One region of the Streptomyces sp. NPDC056527 genome, then DNA from elsewhere that is predicted to be linked to it. Evidence: riboswitches for the same ligand, from Rfam matches in the RefSeq annotation. Region 1 holds a riboswitch; each other region holds the start of a gene.
What was found. A riboswitch is a leader RNA that binds a small molecule or an ion and turns the genes downstream of it on or off. The one in region 1 is predicted to bind cyclic di-AMP.

Region 1 (4,202 bases):
CGGCGGCAGCGCCAGGACCCGCGTGACATTCCCGTCCCGCCACACCTTCGCCGTGCCGTCGGCGTCGACGGCCGCGATCCGCCCGGCGTCGTCGACGTCCACATCGGATGCGGCCCGTGCCACACCCACGGAGAACAGCCGCACCGACGCGGCGCCGGGGCGGTAGCTGAACAGGGCGGTCGAACCGTCGGAGCGGCGGCCCACCCAGCCGGCCATGAGCCCCTGCCGGTTGACGGCCCGGACCGCGCCCTCGTCGTAACCCTCGGGCAGCGGCACCCGGTGGAGCCGCTCACCCCTCCAGTACACGGGCAGGCCGCCGCTCGCGCCCACGGCCAGGCCGCGCGGGCCGAGATCGTGCACGCCCTCGGTGGAGATCCCGCCGCGGGCGTCCGGCGGGAGCGAGGGCAGTACGGTCGGGCCGGACGTGCATCGTGCGGCGCCGGAATCACCGTCGGCGTCGGCGCCCGGCGTCTGTGCCACGGCCGGACCTGCGGCCGTGAGCAGCCCGGCCAGCGCGGCCGCGGCCGCGCACACGGCAAGCGTTCTCTTCATGCGTCGTTCCCCCCAGGGACGGGATCCGCGATCCCCGCCGCGGATCATCAGTCGCCCATGCTGCACGCCAAGTACGTCGCGTGGGTACGGAATGCCCCATGCCGCTTCGCCGGAACGCCGAAGCCCCGGCCCATGAGGAACCGGGGCCGGGGCGTGGAGTCGACGCGGAGCGGGGGTCAGTACGCCCCGTTGACGTTGTCGATGGAGCCGTAGCGGTCCGCGGCGTAGTTGCAGGCCGCGGTGATGTTGGCGACGGGGTCGAAGAGGTCCATCGACGTGCCCGGCACGTGGTAGGCGAGGAAGGTCGGCTCGATGACCTGGAGGAGACCCTTGGACGGGGTGCCCTTGACGGCGTTCGAGTCCCAGAGGTTGATGGCCTGCGGGTTGCCCGAGGACTCGCGCATGATGTTGCGGTGGATGCCCTCGTACGAGCCGGGGATCCCGTAGCGCGCCATGACGTCCAGCGACTCGCGGATCCAGCCGTCGAGGTTGTCGGCGTACATCTTCGCCGGGGCGGCCTGGGCCTTGGGCGCGGCGGCGGCCTTCGCGGAAGCCGCGGCGGCGGGCTTCGCGGGAGCGGCCTTGGCGGGAGCGGCGCTCCGCTGCTGCGAGCGGTCGGCCCTGTCGGCGTCCGAACGGGCCGAGGACTTCGACTGCTTGGGCTGCTTCGGAGCGGTGGCGGAATTCCCGCTGAGCTTCAGCTTGAGCCCAGGGTGGATAAGTGACGGGTTGTCACCCACGGCGCTGCGATTCGCACGGTACAGGGCCTTCCAGCCGCCCTGGACATCCTGCTCGTGTGCGATCACGGAAAGGGAGTCGCCGCGGACGACCTTATAGGTCTTGGCGGCGGAATTCTGGGCTGCCGGAATTGATTCCGCGATCTTCGCGGGGGCGCTGAAGACGGTCTTCGCGACGGGGGCGGTCGCGGGGGCGGCCTGGGGCGTCGCGTGGGCGGTGGCCGTGGCGACCAGGGGCAGGGCCAGTGCGGCGCCACCCGTGCTCGCGAGGGTGATACCGCGGGTCAGGGGACGTCGCTTGGGGCGCCGGTGCTTACCGTGTGCGGGCATGATGCATTCCTCTCCGGCGCCTGCGGGGTGAGCTGTCGGGTTCGGGCTGGAGATGCCCGGCCGCACACGTGCGACTTCACCCCGAGCCGCTCCGGAGAATCCGGACCGGCGAATAGTGGGTCCCCCGCTCCTGCCTTCGGGTGAATGATCGGTCTTTTCGGACGGTGGCAGGATTAGGCGATCCGTCCGGGTCGAGGTGACCGTAGGCGAGAAATGTCGACAGAAACAAGACGTCTCGCACGTGGGTAATTCGCGAAGGCGTTCTTCGCGGCATCCGGCCCGCTGAACTTCCTTGAGGGGTAAGGGGACGGAAGGTGCGAGGAGATCACTGAAGGCCCTTTGGGTGATTCATCTCACCAGGGGCATCAAATCGGTCATTACGGTAAATTCAGCTGAGTTGAGAAAAGGGGCACAAGGGCTAATAAAGACCCTTGTGCCCCTTTTGGTGGGAAGTGCGGTTGTGTGTCAGCCCGTGATGCTCGCGGTGCCGGTCTCGATGTGGCCCGTGTAGCGGCGCGACCAGGTGCCGTCGATGTCGGCGAGGATCGTGAAGTCGTACCAGCCGTTGTGGTACGCCACGGCGTTGAAGTAGTCCTCGCGCGAGGAGTTCGCCGCCACCGTGTACGTCCACGGTCCGTCGGAGCGGTAGGCGTTCGAGCGGATCGTGAAGGTCACCGGACCGGCGGAGCTGTTGGTCATCCTGAAGTGGATCGCCGTCTTCCCCGTGCCCGGCTCGGTCGCGAAGCGCGCCGCGACCTCGACGGCCTTGCCCGGCTTCGAGGCGTCGCCGATGAAGCGTCGCAGGAAGCGGTTGGGGCCCATCATCGAGATGTCGTACTTGCCCGACCCGGACCCGAGCCCGATGTTGAAGTAGTCCGTGGACGTCGCGCCCGGGTCCACGGTGTACTGCCAGGCCGCCGTGTCCCGGTGCTGGTGCGGGTGGATCGTGAAGTGCGCGGCGCGCGTCGCCTGCGTGCCCTGGTTCGTCATGGAGAACCAGGCCAGGATCTTGCCGGCCGCGCCGAACTCGAACCGGTCGAGGTTGCCGTTCACCTGGTACGGCAGGGCGCGCGCCGGGCGGGTTCCGGTCTCCTGAGCGGGCAGGGCGTTGTCCTGCGGGACCGGGTTGGGCAGGGGGCCGCAGGTCGACTGCCCGATCACCTTGGCGGTGGAGGGGAGCCCCGAGGGAACGCCGAAGACGGGGTGCGCGAAGTCGAAGACCCCGGTCAGGTCACCCGTGACCTTGCGCCGCCATGCGCTGATGTTCGGGCAGGCGGCGGGGGTGCCGAGGGCGGCCGTCCAGGTCTCCATGAACCGCAGGACGGAGGTGTGGTCGAAGACCTCGGAGCTGACCCACCCGCCGCGCGTCCAGGGGGACATGACGAGCATCGGGACCCGGAAGCCGAGACCGATCGGGACGCCGTCGAGATACTCGCCGGGGGTGCCGGGCGGGGCGACCGGCGGCGGCACGTGGTCGAAGAAGCCGTCGTTTTCGTCGTAGTTGAGGAAGAGGACCGTCCCGTCGAACACCTCCGGGTTCGCGGCGAGCGCGCGGTAGACGAGGTCCACGAAGTGCGCGCCGTCGCCGGGCGGGGCGTACGGGTGCTCGGAGAAGGCCTCGTTGGCCACGACCCAGGAGACCTGGGGGAGCGTGCCGGCGAGGACGTCGGCACGGATCGCGGCGGCGATGTCGTCCGGGGTCGAGCCGGTGACCTTGGGGACCGACCCCATGCCGCGGTCGTACAGCGGGTCGCCCGGTCGCGCGTCGGTGAACTTCTTGAAGTACGCGAGGCCGTTGTCGCCGTAGTTGTCCTGCGCGTTCTGGTAGACCTTCCAGCTCACCCCGGCGCGCTGGAGCGCTTCGGCGTACGTCTCCCAGGTGAGCCCGGACTCGTCGCCGCCGTCCTTGCTGGAGGCGTCGATCCTGCCGCTCCACAGGAAGGTGCGGTTGGGGCCCGTGGCGCTGAGCGCCGAGCAGAAGTACGCGTCGCAGATCGTGTAGTTGTCGGCGAGGGCGTAGTGGAACGGGATGTCGCCGCGGTCGAGATAGCCGAGGGTGCGGGTGTTGCCGACGCCCGTCACCCAGTTGTCCATACGGCCCTTGTTCCACGCCGCGTGCTGCGAGGTCCAGCTGTGCGGAAGGTCGCCGTTGCACTGGGCCAGGGTCTCGCCGTCGACGCCCCCGGCGGGCGGGGTGGCGCTCAGCTTCCACGGGTGCTGACGGCCGCCCCAGTTGGGCTGGTTGAACGTTCCCCAGCCGCCCGGGATGTTGCCCGCGGCCCGGTCGCCGAAGCCGCGGACCCCCCGCAGCCTGCCGAAGTAGTGGTCGAAGCTGCGGTTCTCCTGCATGAGGATCACGACGTGCTTGACGTCGGTGAGCGTACCGGTGGCGGCCGCTGCGGTGGCCGATGCCGTGCCCGGGGGGAGCGCGGCGCCCGCCATGAGACCTGCCCCGATCCCGACGAATCCCCTGCGACTGATGGGAGTCATGCCCCGCCTCTCGCGTCACTGCGTGCCCCAGCGGCACATCGAGGAAAGGATGGGGGAGGGCGGCCTAAAGGTATAGATCCGTGCGGTAATTCT
Region 2 (4,202 bases), on a different contig from region 1:
CGTCGTCCGCACCCCTCGGCCGGTCTCCCCTGCCGGACCGGCGAGTCGGTGATCTCGGTGGACGGTGACGGGACGGTGCGACGCTGCCACTTCGTGAAGGCCGAGCTCGGCAACCTCTACGACGGTTCGTACCGCGCGGCCCTGCGGCCACGCGCCTGCCCCCTCGCCGTCTGCGACTGCCACATCGGATATGTCCATCTGGAGACGCTGCCGCTGTACGACGTGTTCGCGGGCGGCGTCCTGGAACGCGTCCCCGCCGCGCTCACAGAGGCATGAGGTCCGGCCGCTTGGCCTCCACGTAGTCCCCCGAGCTCTCACCCCGCAGCCGCCTGCCGATCCACGGCACGAGGTACTCCCTGGCCCAGTTGATGTCGTCGCGGCGCACCTCCAGCGTGCCGCGCGGCGGCAGCGGCGGCCACGGCTGGTCCGGGTCGGCCGGCACCTCCAGACCGAGGACCTGGGCGGCGCGCAGCGCGACCCGGGTGTGGCCCTCGGGCGAGAGGTGCAGCCGGTCGTCGTCCCAAGCCCGCCTGTCCTGCACCGACTTGAGCGACCACAGGTCCAGGACCGGGCAGCCGTAGCGGTCGGCGACGGCCCGGACATGGGCCGTGTAGGTGGCGATCTTGCCGCGCAGATGGCGCAGCACGGGTACGTCGCGGGTGTCGAAGCCGGTCGTCACCATGACCGTGCCGACGGCCGAGGTCAGATCGGCGACGGCGCGCTCGAAGCGCTCGGCGACGTCGTCCGGGTCGGTGCCCGGGCGGATGATGTCGTTGCCCCCCGCGCAGAAGGTCACCAGGTCGGGGGCGAGCTCCTTCGCCCTGGGGACCTGCTCCTCGACGATCTGGTCGAGGAGGCGGCCGCGTACGGCCAGGTTGGCGTATCGGAATGCGTCGTGCTCCGGCAGCTGGTCGGCGAGCAGGACCGCGAAACGGTCCGCCCATCCGACGTACTTCCCGTCGGGGCCGGGGTCTCCGACGCCCTCGGTGAAGCTGTCACCGATCGCCGCGTACGACCCGAATACGTCCATGTCTCTTGATCTCGAATCGTCTGCCACGGGAACTCATCTTTCCCTTATGGGTGTGACCTACGCGACCGTAAGGAGGGGTTGACGCCGGGTGAGATACGCCACCGGTCAAGATTCCGCCAAGCCGGAATACGGCGGTACGCGAAGGGGCCCGGCACACAGGTGCCGGGCCCCTTCGGATGCTGGGTGTACGTCAGATGCTGACGCCGTGCGAGCGCAGGTAGGCCAGCGGGTCGATGTCCGAGCCGTAGCTCGGTCCGGTGCGGATCTCGAAGTGCAGGTGCGGACCGGTGGAGTTGCCGGTCGAGCCGGAGAGACCTATCTCCTGGCCGCCGGTGACGGTCTGGCCGGCGGAGACGCCCAGGGAGGAGAGGTGGGCGTACTGCGAGAACGTGCCGTCGGCGTGCTGGATGACGACCTCGTTGCCGTACGAGCCGCTGTTGCCCGCGGAGTAGACGGTGCCCGCGCCGACGGCCTTGACCGAGGTGCCGGAGGAGGCGATGAAGTCGACACCGGTGTGGTAGCCGGAGGACCACATGGCGCCGGAGGCGCGGTACGGGGTGGAGATGCCGCCGCTGACCGGGGCGACCCAGCCGGAGGACGCGGCCTTGGCGGGGGCGGCCTGCGCCGGCGTGGACGCCGGGGCCTGGGTGGACTCGACCGTGCCGCGGTCGCTGCTGCGCGAGCTGCGCTCGCCCGAACCGGTGGAGGACTTCTCCGCCTTGGGCGCGGCCTTCGGGGCGGCCTTGGGCGCGGCGGCCTTGGCCGTCGACTTGGCGCCGAGGGTGAGCTTCATGCCGGGAAGGATCAGCGAGGGGTTCCCGCCGACGACCTGGCGGTTGTCCTCGTAGAGCTTCTTCCAGCCACCCGCCAGGTGGTGCTCGGAGGCGATCTTCGACAGGTAGTCGCCACGCACGACGGAGTACGTCTTCGGCTTGGCGGCCTTGTCGGCGGCCGGGGCCTTCGCGGGAGCGGCGGCGACGGCGGCGACGGCCTGCTCGGGCGTCACGGTCGGGGCGCCCTTGTCGGCGGCGTGGGCTCCGGTCGCACCGAGGAGCGGCAGGGCGACGACGGCGCCACCGGTGCCGGCGGCGACGAATCCGCGCGTGATCGGGTTGGCCTTGGGACGGCGATGCTTACCCTTTGCGGGCATGGCGAATTCCTCTCCGTCGCCTGCGAGGTGAGCTGTCGGGTTCGGACTGGAGATGTCCGGCCGCGTTCTCACGCGGCTTAACCCCAAGCCGTCCGGATCGACCGGTTCGGCGTACTTACCTGGGTCCCCCGCTCCTGCCTTACGTGGATGGGTGCGGATTCCGGGCGGTGGCAGGATTCGGCGGTCCGACCGGATTGACGGTGACCGTAGACGAGCGGGGTCGGCGCGAACAAGCCACCACTTTTCTCTCGCATTCAGGGCCGGGATATCCGCGCCGAATTCCGGTCACCCTCCGTGGAGGGCGGAACCTCGATCCCCTTTTCCGGTACGGAGTTTGCCCGGAACGATCAGGCACGGTCCGTCACTTTTATGACGCTGCTCACGCATGGGAACCCATCTCCCCTATTAACAGGGCGCGTTATGCCTAAGGGCCCAATTCGGACAGAACACCCATTCCCATGCCCCGGGGGTGTGCGCAGCCGACGCCACCCGGGATGATTGGCCGAGGAACCGATCTCGATCAGCCAACCTTCAGGAGCACTCGTGACGCAGCAGCTGCCTCAGGTCCCGTCGACCGAACCCGAGCTCACGGGGGTACGCAACTTCCGGGACGTGGGCGGCCTGCCGACCGTGAACGGCGGATCGGTGCGGTTCGGACGCCTCTTCCGCAGCGGCCACCTCGCGCACGCCACCGAGGAGGACGCGGCCTTCCTCTCCACCCTCGGACTGCACACGATCTTCGACTTCCGCAACCAGGCGGACCGGAAGGTCGAGGGCCCGGACGTCGATCTTCCGGGTGTACGAAATGTGAACATACCGCTCAACGACCCGGCCGACGGCAAGGAGTTCTGGAAGCTGGTCAGCACGGGCGAGCTGGAGCAGCTCCGCGCCATCCTGGGCGACGGCAAGGCGGCCGCCCGAATGTCTGATTCGTACCGGAAGATGATTGTCGAGCGGACCGCGGAGCACAGCCGCATCCTGCATGCGATGGCCGAGGACAGCGTTCCCGCGCTGATGCACTGCGCGGCCGGCAAGGACCGCGCGGGCCTGTCGATCGCCATCTCGCTGCTCGCGGTGGGCGTCGAGCGCGAGGCGATCGAGGCCGACTACGTGAAGTCGAACGACCCGCACCGCCGGTACAAGGTGCGCCGCAGCTCCACCGCCGCGGACGCCATGTCGCCCGAGGTGATGGAGCTGCTCAGCCCGCTCTTCGACGCGCGCGTCGAGTACCTGCGGGCCGCGTTCGAGACGATCGAGCAGAACTGGGGCACGGTCGAGAGCTACCTCACGGACGGCCTCACGCTCGCCCCCGAGACTCGGGAGCGGCTGCGCGAGCGGCTCGTCGCCGAGGCGTGACCCTGCCCGCTACTGGTTCTGCCCGCCGAGCATGAACAGCAGGTAGAGGAAACCGGCGAAGAGGTGCCCGGCCACCAGATAGGCGAAGAGCCGGAGCACAAGACCCTTGGGGAACTTGCCCCCGTCGCGCTCTTCACCGGTGACAGGTGCGGACTTCTCGGACATATCCGACCCTTCCGAAGGGCTCAGCGCAGATGCGGGGTTCCGTCGCCGAGGCACAGCTCGGCGGCGGGGCTCTGCATCAGCGTGTGGACGAAGAGCAGCTCGGCCCCGCCGCGGCCGGCGGCTCCGATGCGGTGCGGGGTGAGCGAGTCGAAGTGCGCGCTGTCCCCGGGATCCAGGACGTGCACGGTGTCGCCGAGTGCGAGGCGCACCTGACCTTCGAGGACGTGGAGCCATTCCTCCCCGGGATGGACGCGCACGATGTCGCTCCGGGTGGCGTACGGCACATGGACCCGAAGCGCCTGCATCGCACGACCGGGTCCGCCGGCCTGGCGGTAGATCCAGCCGTCGGCCTCGACGGGCTCTGACCGGCCCGCCCTGACGACCGGATCACGCTCCGGCGGAACCTCGCCCAGGAGCTCGGCGACCGTCGTACCGTAGATGCGGGCGAGAGCGAGCAGCATGGGCAGCGAGGGTTGCCTGCGGCCCGTCTCCAGCCGGGAG
Region 3 (4,202 bases), on a different contig from region 1:
CCTTCCGCTGGCTCGACCGCGTCGAACCCGGCCCGTGGCGGAACCTGATCTTCGCGTTCTGCTGGGGCGCCTTCGCCGCCGCGCTCGTCTCGATCCTCGCCAACTCCTTCGCGGTCCGCTGGATAGCCACCGCCACGGCCGACCCGGCCTCCGCCGACACTCTCGGCGCCACGGTCGTGGCGCCGGTGGTCGAGGAGAGCGCCAAGGCCGCCGCCGTGCTGCTGATCTTCCTGCTGCGCCGCCGCGACTTCACCGGTCTCGTCGACGGCGTCGTGATAGCCGGCCTGACCGCCAGCGGCTTCGCCTTCACCGAGAACATCCTCTATCTCGGCCGGGCGTTCGGCGAGGACCAGGAGATCGGTACGTCCGGCATCGGCTCGATGACCGCCGGCACCTTCTTCGTACGGATCGTGATGTCGCCGTTCGCGCATCCGCTCTTCACCGTGCTCACCGGACTCGGCTTCGGCTTCGCCGCCCTCGCCACCCGCCGTCAGCGCGTGCGGCGCGTCCTGTTGCCGGTGACCGGTCTCGTCCTCTCGATGGGCGTGCATGCCCTGTGGAACAGCTCGGCGACGGTCCTCGGCCCGTGGGGCTTCATCGTGGTGTACGGCATCTTCATGGTGCCCGCGTTCGGTCTGCTGACGTGGCTGGCGATATGGAGCAGGCAGCGGGAGCTGCGCACGATATCCGGGCAGCTCCCGGCGTACGCGGCGGCCGGCTGGCTCTCCCCCGCGGAGCCGCTCGCGCTCGCCTCCATGCGGGCCCGCTCCCTCGCCCGCGACTTCGCCCGCCGCACGTACGGCCCCCCGGCCGCCGTCGCGGTCGGGGAGTACGAGGCGTTCGCGACGACCCTCGCCTTCCTGCGCCACCGCGCCCTGCGCGACGCGGGCGGCCCGGACTTCACCGCCCGCGAGCAGGAGCTGCTCCACCACCTCTGGCAGCGCAAGTCGGTCGCGTCCCCCGCCCTGACCTATGCGGCACGGGCGACGGGCCAGGTCTGGACACCGCCGCAGTACCTGGACTACGGCGGCTACAACCCGTACCGCAGCTAGGCCGCGGGGGCCGGCCCCGCGGCGGCCGGTCGCAGGGCGAACGCGACCGGACGCCGACGGCCCCGCCGTGTTCCGGCGGCCCTGACGTCGGGAGGGGTGTCGGAGGCATGGGGCCACGCACAAGGACGCGTCCCCCGCGCGAAGAGCGCGATGGGACGCGTCGTAGGTTCAGCGGCCTCGTCGGCCTCGGATGCCCGGCCGGATCAGACCGACAGGCCCTTGTCCCGCAGCCAGGCCGCCGGGTCGATGCCGTCGCCGCCCGCGGTGTGGACCTCCAGGTGCAGGTGCGGGCCGGTCACGTTGCCGGTCGCGCCGACGCGGCCGATCGTGTCGCCCGTGCCCACCGACTGGCCCGCGCTCACCGTCATCGAGGACAGGTGCGCGTACCAGACCTCCGAGCCGTCCTCCAGCTCCAGGACGATCCGGTAGCCGTACGAGCCGGACCAGCCCGCCGACTTGATGGTGCCGCCGTGGACCGCCTTGACCGGGGTGCCGGTGGGGGCCGCGAAGTCGAGGCCGGTGTGGTAGCCGGAGGACCACATGGAGCCGGACTGGCCGTACGTGGAGGTGAGGGTGTACGAGGACGTGGGCAGCGAGTAGCTCGCGGCGAGCTTGGCCAGGCGCTCCGCCTCGGCCTTCGCGGCCGCTTCCGCCTCCGCCTTCTTCTTCGCCTCGGCGGCGGCCTTCTCGGCCGCGGACGCCTTCGCCGCCGCCTCCGCCGCGGCCTTCTCGGCCGCCTGCTTCTCCGCCTCGGCCTTCTCGGCCGCGTCGGCGGAAGCCTGCTGTTGCTCGGCCTGCTGGAGGATGCGGGCGCGCAGCGCCTCGCCGGCGTCGGCGGTGGACTCGGAGGCGGATCCGCCGTCGGCCTTCGCGGCGCTGTCGGCCGGGAGGGTGAGGGAGGCGGTGAGCGGCTGCGGGTTGTTCGTCCCGGAACCCGTACCGTCGGCGCCGTCCTCGCCGGAGATGAACTCGCCGACGCCCGGCAGTTCGGAGGCGTCCGGGAGGTTCAGGTCCGGGAGCGAGATGGAGACCGGGGGCTTGTCCTTGGCGGTGGCCATGCCACCGGCGCCGACGGCCGCGATGACACCGACGCCGAGGACGGTGGAGGAGCGGGCGAAGGCCGAGCGCTGCTTCACGACCCGGTGGCGACCACCGGAGCGGGCCTGCTGACGAAGGGAGTCCTCGGTGGGGTTCCACTCCCCCCACGCCGTGGCGTCGTCGTCCTTACCGGCGGCGCTCGGGGCACCGAACGCTTGGAACCCGTCGAAGGTGTCTTCGGGGGCAGGGGTGTTGGACGCCACGGAGGCGCACTCCTTTCCTTCCTTCTCGCCTACCGGGTTAGCTGACGGGTTCGGAGCAGGAAGGTCTCCTACGGGCGGTGTCGCACGGGTGCGACGGTGCCCGATTCACCCCAAGTGGTGGTTCCCCGGTTCCCTTTCAGGATTCGGCGCGTGCGCACGGTGCCGTCTCTTGCGACGGCTGGGACGACCGCACTGCGTTATCGAACGTTAATAGACACGGGGGCGGGATTCCAAGCTGTTCCGAGTGATCATTCAAGAGATTGAGCCGGTACAGCCCGATTTGATCCCGCTTCAGTAAACCTCTGCATGAAAGAGATGGAGCTGACGGTGTGTCAATTGTTATCGCAGCGGTACCTCTCCACTACGGATGGTCACGGAACCACCGGCATCGTCCGCCGCCGCTCCGGCTGTCCCGTCGTCGGACGGCTCACCGCGAGCAGCGCCATGTCGTCCGTGGAGCCGCCGCCCGTGTACCGGCGGACGTCGTCGACGAGCGCGTCCAGCAGTTCCTCGGGTCCCGGGAAGATACGTCCCGAGAGCCGCTCGGCCGGATCGTAGAAGGCGCCCGTGGAGTCGCGCGCCTCGGAGAGACCGTCGGTGTAGAAGAGCAGCGTCGCGCCCGGCGGGTACGCGCTCTCGTCGGCCCGGTCGGGCCAGGCGGCCAACTCGCCCATCCCGAGCGGCAGCGCCGGCTCGCTCGGCGCCAGAAGCTCCAGGGCCCCGTCCGCGTGCAGCAGCAGCGGCTCGGGGTGACCGCGGTTCACCACCCGCACGCGCCCGTCCGCGCGCGGGATCTCGGCCAGGACGGCGGTGGTGAACCCCTCGAAGGCGTCGAGGCTGGAACGGCGCGTGCCCTCCCGGGCCAGCGCCCGCTCCAGCCGCTGCGCGACGCCCTCGAGGGTCGCCTCCTGCTCGGCCGCCTCCCGGAACGCGCCGATCACGATGGCGACCGCCTCGACCGCGTCCAGCCCCTTGCCCCGTACGTCACCCACCACGAGCCGCACCCCGTACGGCGTGTCCTGGACGGCGAACAGGTCGCCGCCGATGAACGCGTCAGCCTGCGCGGCCTCGTAACGAGCCGCCACCTGGAGTCCGCCGATCCGCTCGGCCGGGGTCGGCAGGACCGCCTTCTGGGCGGCCGCCGCGATCACCCGGGCCGAGGCGAGCCGCTCACCGCTGCGCAGCACGACCCGGTTGATGAGCAGGGCGAGGACGGCGACGGTGGCGACCGTGAACGTCTCGGTGAGGGAGGGAACTTCGGTCGCGGTGTGGTTGTAGAGGTGCAGACCGACACTGGCGAGGATCGCCGCGATGCCGGTGAGCAGGGTCGTCAGCATCGAGAAGAACGGGGCCGCGATGAGGGGCGCGGCCGAGAACATCGGAGCCGCCGTGTACGAGGGCGGGGTGGAGAGATCGAAGACGACACCGCCGAGGATGACGAGCGGGGGCAGGGCTCGGATGAACCGTCGGGCCCGCTCGGCTCGCGACCGCGGACGCCCGTTCACGTCCCCGCCCGCGCCTCGCTGCCCCTGCCCCACCTGTGCTCTCCTGCCCGGTCCGTACACGGCGACGGACGGTACCGCGCCCACCCCAGGGTGGCGGGAGCCGCGCCGCGCGGCGACCCCCGCTCGGCCGAGTGGGTGACACCTCCTCAGCCGCTCACCCCTACGCCCCCGCCCTTCACCTCCGCGCGCCCCCGGCCCTTACCCCCGAGCCTTTGAGGCCGAGCGCACCTCCGAACCCGCGTCCGCGCCGAGCCGTCCACCGCGCCCCAGCGCCCCCACCGCGCCCGCGCACACCAGCCCGACCCCGCACAGCACCAGCCACGGCGTCGCCGACCACCCGGTCA
Region 4 (4,202 bases), on a different contig from region 1:
GTCGGCGACATCGATCCCGCGCAGACCCTGGCGTGGATCGAGAAGTACTTCGGCTCGATCCCGTCGCACGACGGCAAGCTGCCGCCGCGTGACGGCACTCTGCCGGAAACCATCGGCGAGCAGCTGCGCGAGGTCGTCGAGGAGGAGGTCCCGGCCCGCGCGCTGATGGCCGCCTACCGGCTCCCGCACGACGGCACGCGCGAGTGCGACGCCGCCGACCTGGCCCTGACCGTCCTCGGCGGCGGCGAGTCCTCGCGGCTCCACAACCGTCTGGTCCGCCGCGACCGCACGGCGGTGGCCGCGGGGTTCGGTCTGCTGCGCCTGGCCGGGGCCCCCTCGCTGGGCTGGCTGGACGTCAAGACGTCCGGCGGTGTCGAGGTGCCCGAGATCGAGGCCGCCGTCGACGAGGAGCTGGCCAGGTTCGCCGCCGAGGGCCCGACGCCCGAGGAGATGGAGCGCGCCCAGGCCCAGTTGGAGCGCGAGTGGCTGGACCGGCTGGGCACGGTCGCGGGCCGGGCCGACGAACTGTGCCGCTTCGCGGTCCTGTTCGGCGACCCGCAGCTCGCCCTCACCGCCGTGCACCGGGTGCTGGAGGTCACGGCCGAGGAGGTGCAGGCGGTCGCCAAGGCCCGGCTGCGCCCGGACAACCGCGCGGTGCTCGTCTACGAGCCGCTCGGTACCGAACAGAGCGACAGCGACGAGGAAGAGGGAGCGGACCAGTGACCGACGCTGCCGCGTCTTTGACGAGCATGACGTTCCACCCGCAGCCGCAGGCCGGCACCGCGAAGCCCTGGGCCTTCCCGGCCCCGGACCGCGGAGCGCTGGACAACGGTCTGACGGTGCTGCGCTGCCACCGCCCCGGCCAGCAGGTGGTGGCCGTCGAGATCTTCCTCGACGCCCCGCTGGACGCAGAGCCCGAGGGCCTGGACGGCGTGGCCACGATCATGGCCCGCGCCCTCTCCGAGGGCACGGACAAGCACTCCGCCGAGGAGTTCGCCGCCGAGCTGGAGCGCTGCGGCGCCACGCTCGACGCACACGCCGACCACCCGGGCGTACGGGTCTCCCTGGAGGTCCCCGTCTCCCGGCTGCCCAAGGCGCTCGGCCTGCTCGCCGAGGCGCTGATCGCGCCCGCCTTCCTCGACACCGAGGTCGAGCGCCTGGTGCGCAACCGGCTCGACGAGATCCCGCACGAGACGGCCAACCCGGCCCGCCGGGCGGCCAAGCAGCTCTCCAAGGAGCTTTTCCCGGCCACGTCGCGCATGTCGCGGCCGCGCCAGGGGACCGAGGAGACGGTGGCGGCGATCGACGCCACGGCCGTCCGTGCCTTCTTCGAGGCGTACATGCGGCCCTCCACGGCCACGGCCGTCGTCGTCGGCGACCTGACCGACGTGGACCTGGACAAGGTCCTCGCCGAGTCGCTGGGCGCGTGGACGGGGAACGAGGCCGAGCCGCGCCCCGTCCCGCCGATCACGGCCGACGACACCGGCCGGGTGGTCATCGTGGACCGGCCGGGTGCCGTCCAGACACAGCTGCTCATCGGGCGCGTCGGCGCCGACCGGCACGACCGTGTCTGGCCGGCCCAGGTCCTCGGCACATACTGCCTCGGTGGCACCCTCACCTCCCGCCTGGACCGCGTCCTGCGCGAGGAGAAGGGCTACACCTACGGCGTCCGTGCCTTCGGCCAGGTGCTGCGCTCCGACGGCCAGGGGCACGGCGCCTCGATGCTCGCCATCAGCGGTTCCGTCGACACCCCCAACACCGGTCCGGCACTTGACGACCTGTGGAAGGTGCTGCGCACCCTCGCCGCCGAGGGGTTGACGGACGCCGAGCGCGACGTGGCCGTGCAGAACCTGGTGGGTGTGGCGCCGCTGAAGTACGAGACGGCCGCCTCCGTCGCCGGGACGCTCGCCGACCAGGTCGAGCAGCACCTTCCGGACGACTTCCAGGCGCAGTTGTACGCGCGACTGGCCGAGACCGGCACGGTGGAGGCGACCGCCGCGGTCGTGAACGCCTTCCCGGTGGACCGACTTGTCACCGTGCTCGTCGGTGACGCGGCGCAGATCGAGGAGCCGGTGCGTGCTCTCGGTATCGGCGAAGTGACCGTCGTCACCGGCTGATCGAGTCGGCCGCGCGCCACATCGAGGACCCCGTCATCACCGTATGGCGGGGTCCTCCCCTTTGTCCGGATTGAGGGCGAGCGTGGGTGTATGCCCTGTGGCATGTCTTACAAACGGGCGTGTCTGTTTGCTGATTGAAAGACGGTCCGCTTAGCGTCGGTCCGGCTGTTCGCCAGTTGCACCCGCCGCGAGCCCGTGGCATCGGACAGTCATCGCCGAGTCCCCGTCAGGCGCGAGCCTGGGGAGCCGGGGACCCATACGAAGTCCCTGGGGTGAATCGGACGCCTTCGCACCCGTGCGGAGGGGCCCGTAGGAGACCTTCCTGCTCCGAACCCGTCAGCTAACCCGGTAGGCGAGAAGGAAGGAAAGGATCAGCCACTACATGGCGTTCACCCGTGCCACCGGGAAGCATCGTGGTCCGAGCCGTATGGCGCGCCGTAGCGCGGGCATCGCCGGCATCGCGACCATCGCCACCACCGGCGTCATCGGAACCCTCGCCTCCCCGGCGCTCGCCGCCGACGCGGACGCCCCCTCCTTCGAGGACACCGGCCTGACCCAGATCGTCGCGGCGGACTCCCTCGCCGCCACGATCGACGCCCAGGCCGCCGCCCAGGAGCGCGAGGCCGCCGAGGCCGTCGAGCGGGCCAAGGCCGAGGCCCGGGCGAAGGCCGAGGCGAAGCGCAAGGCCGAGGCCCGCGCCAAGGAGGTCCGCGAGGCCAAGGAGCGCGCCGCCCGCGAGGCCGAGCGCAAGCGCCTGAACTCCTTCCAGCTTCCCGTCGCCGGTTCGTACGTGACCACCAGCTACCAGGCCGGTGGCGCGCTCTGGTCCTCCGGCAGCCACTCCGGCGTCGACTTCCGGGCCGCCTCGGGCAGCCGAGTCGTCTCCGTCGGCTCCGGCACAGTCGTCGAGGCCGGCTGGGGTGGCGCGTACGGCAACAACATCGTCATCCGGATGAACGACGGCACGTACACCCAGTACGGTCACCTGTCGTCCATCGGTGTCTCGGTCGGCCAGTCCGTCACCCCGGGCCAGCAGATAGGCCTCTCGGGCTCGACCGGCAACTCGACCGGCCCGCACCTCCACTTCGAGGCGCGCACCACCGCCGAGTACGGCTCCGACATCAACCCGGTCGCGTACCTCCGCGCCCGCGGCGTGAACGTCTGACCGCTGCTCGCGAAGCAGGCGTCAGAAAAGCCCCGGCTCGTCCTGAGCCGGGGCTTTTTGCTGGCCAAAAGATATCCATCTTCCCGGATCTCCTTCGGAAATTCCGCACCTCTGCAATAGAGTCGCCGACGAACCGGTTTCGCGCGGATCAAGGCGGAGGTCGAAGATGCGCATTCCCGCGCAGTCGGTATGCACGGCGATTCGGGACGACATCGTGTCCGGGGTCCTCCCGTGCGGCAGTCGTCTGACCGAGGAGCAGCTGGCCCGCCGTTACGGAGTCTCCCGTGTCCCCGTCCGTGAGGCGCTGCGCACCCTGGAGTCCGAGGGCTTCGTGATCAGCCGCCGCCACGCGGGCGCCCATGTCGCCGAACCCACCGAGCAGGAGGCGGCCGACCTGCTGGACGTCAGGGCACTGCTCGAACCGCTGGGCGCCGCCCGAGCCGCCCAGCGCCGCACCGACGCCCACCTCAAGGTGCTGCGTGGCCTGGTCAGGCTGGGGCAGGAACGGGCCAGGCGCGGCCAGGGCGAGGATCTGCGCTCGCTCGGCGCCTGGTTCCACGAGACGCTGGCGCAGGCGTCCGGCAGCCCGGCGCTCACGGCGCTGCTCACCCAGCTGCGGCACAAGATCGCCTGGATGTACGCGGTCGAGCCCACCGCCCAGCCCGTCGAGGCGTGGGCCGAGCACGGGGCGATCGTCGACGCGGTGGCGCGCGGCGACGCCGAACGGGCCCGCGCGCTGACCGCGCTGCACGCCGAGCGTTCGCTGACGCAGCACCGGCTGAAGCGGCAGGAACGCGGGCGTGTGAGGGCTTCGCAACACGTCGTAAACACCGCGAGCGCCCGGAATTAACACGCGGGCCGTATACAAAGAATAGGAATTCTCGGGGCTTTCTTTGTGCTGCCTCGAATTCCGGAAAGTC

Region 2: another riboswitch for cyclic di-AMP. It lies ahead of ACFQ7Q_RS09440 (peptidoglycan DD-metalloendopeptidase family protein); the one in region 1 lies ahead of ACFQ7Q_RS01420 (transglycosylase SLT domain-containing protein).
Region 3: another riboswitch for cyclic di-AMP. It lies ahead of ACFQ7Q_RS33690 (M23 family metallopeptidase); the one in region 1 lies ahead of ACFQ7Q_RS01420 (transglycosylase SLT domain-containing protein).
Region 4: another riboswitch for cyclic di-AMP. It lies ahead of ACFQ7Q_RS09005 (M23 family metallopeptidase); the one in region 1 lies ahead of ACFQ7Q_RS01420 (transglycosylase SLT domain-containing protein).

What each region holds. Positions count from the first base shown of each region.
Region 1 is NZ_JBHTTQ010000001.1:300,567-304,768, forward strand. Features, by position in the region: gene ACFQ7Q_RS01415 (hypothetical protein) at 1-552, opposite strand, end outside; gene ACFQ7Q_RS01420 (transglycosylase SLT domain-containing protein) at 729-1,619, opposite strand; cyclic di-AMP (ydaO/yuaA leader) riboswitch at 1,624-1,783, opposite strand; gene ACFQ7Q_RS01425 (phosphocholine-specific phospholipase C) at 2,085-4,109, opposite strand.
Region 2 is NZ_JBHTTQ010000012.1:36,332-40,533, reverse strand. Features, by position in the region: gene ACFQ7Q_RS09450 (STM4011 family radical SAM protein) at 1-276, shown strand, start outside; gene ACFQ7Q_RS09445 (SGNH/GDSL hydrolase family protein) at 263-1,057, opposite strand; gene ACFQ7Q_RS09440 (peptidoglycan DD-metalloendopeptidase family protein) at 1,221-2,180, opposite strand; cyclic di-AMP (ydaO/yuaA leader) riboswitch at 2,185-2,373, opposite strand; gene ACFQ7Q_RS09435 (tyrosine-protein phosphatase) at 2,724-3,536, shown strand; gene ACFQ7Q_RS09430 (DUF6126 family protein) at 3,546-3,701, opposite strand; gene ACFQ7Q_RS09425 (XRE family transcriptional regulator) at 3,722-4,202, opposite strand, start outside.
Region 3 is NZ_JBHTTQ010000124.1:198-4,399, reverse strand. Features, by position in the region: gene ACFQ7Q_RS33695 (PrsW family intramembrane metalloprotease) at 1-1,052, shown strand, start outside; gene ACFQ7Q_RS33690 (M23 family metallopeptidase) at 1,256-2,353, opposite strand; cyclic di-AMP (ydaO/yuaA leader) riboswitch at 2,365-2,512, opposite strand; gene ACFQ7Q_RS33685 (PP2C family protein-serine/threonine phosphatase) at 2,725-3,942, opposite strand; partial or broken gene ACFQ7Q_RS33680 (hypothetical protein) at 4,057-4,202, opposite strand, start outside.
Region 4 is NZ_JBHTTQ010000011.1:63,901-68,102, forward strand. Features, by position in the region: gene ACFQ7Q_RS08995 (M16 family metallopeptidase) at 1-723, shown strand, start outside; gene ACFQ7Q_RS09000 (M16 family metallopeptidase) at 750-2,117, shown strand; cyclic di-AMP (ydaO/yuaA leader) riboswitch at 2,321-2,487, shown strand; gene ACFQ7Q_RS09005 (M23 family metallopeptidase) at 2,500-3,282, shown strand; gene ACFQ7Q_RS09010 (GntR family transcriptional regulator) at 3,449-4,132, shown strand.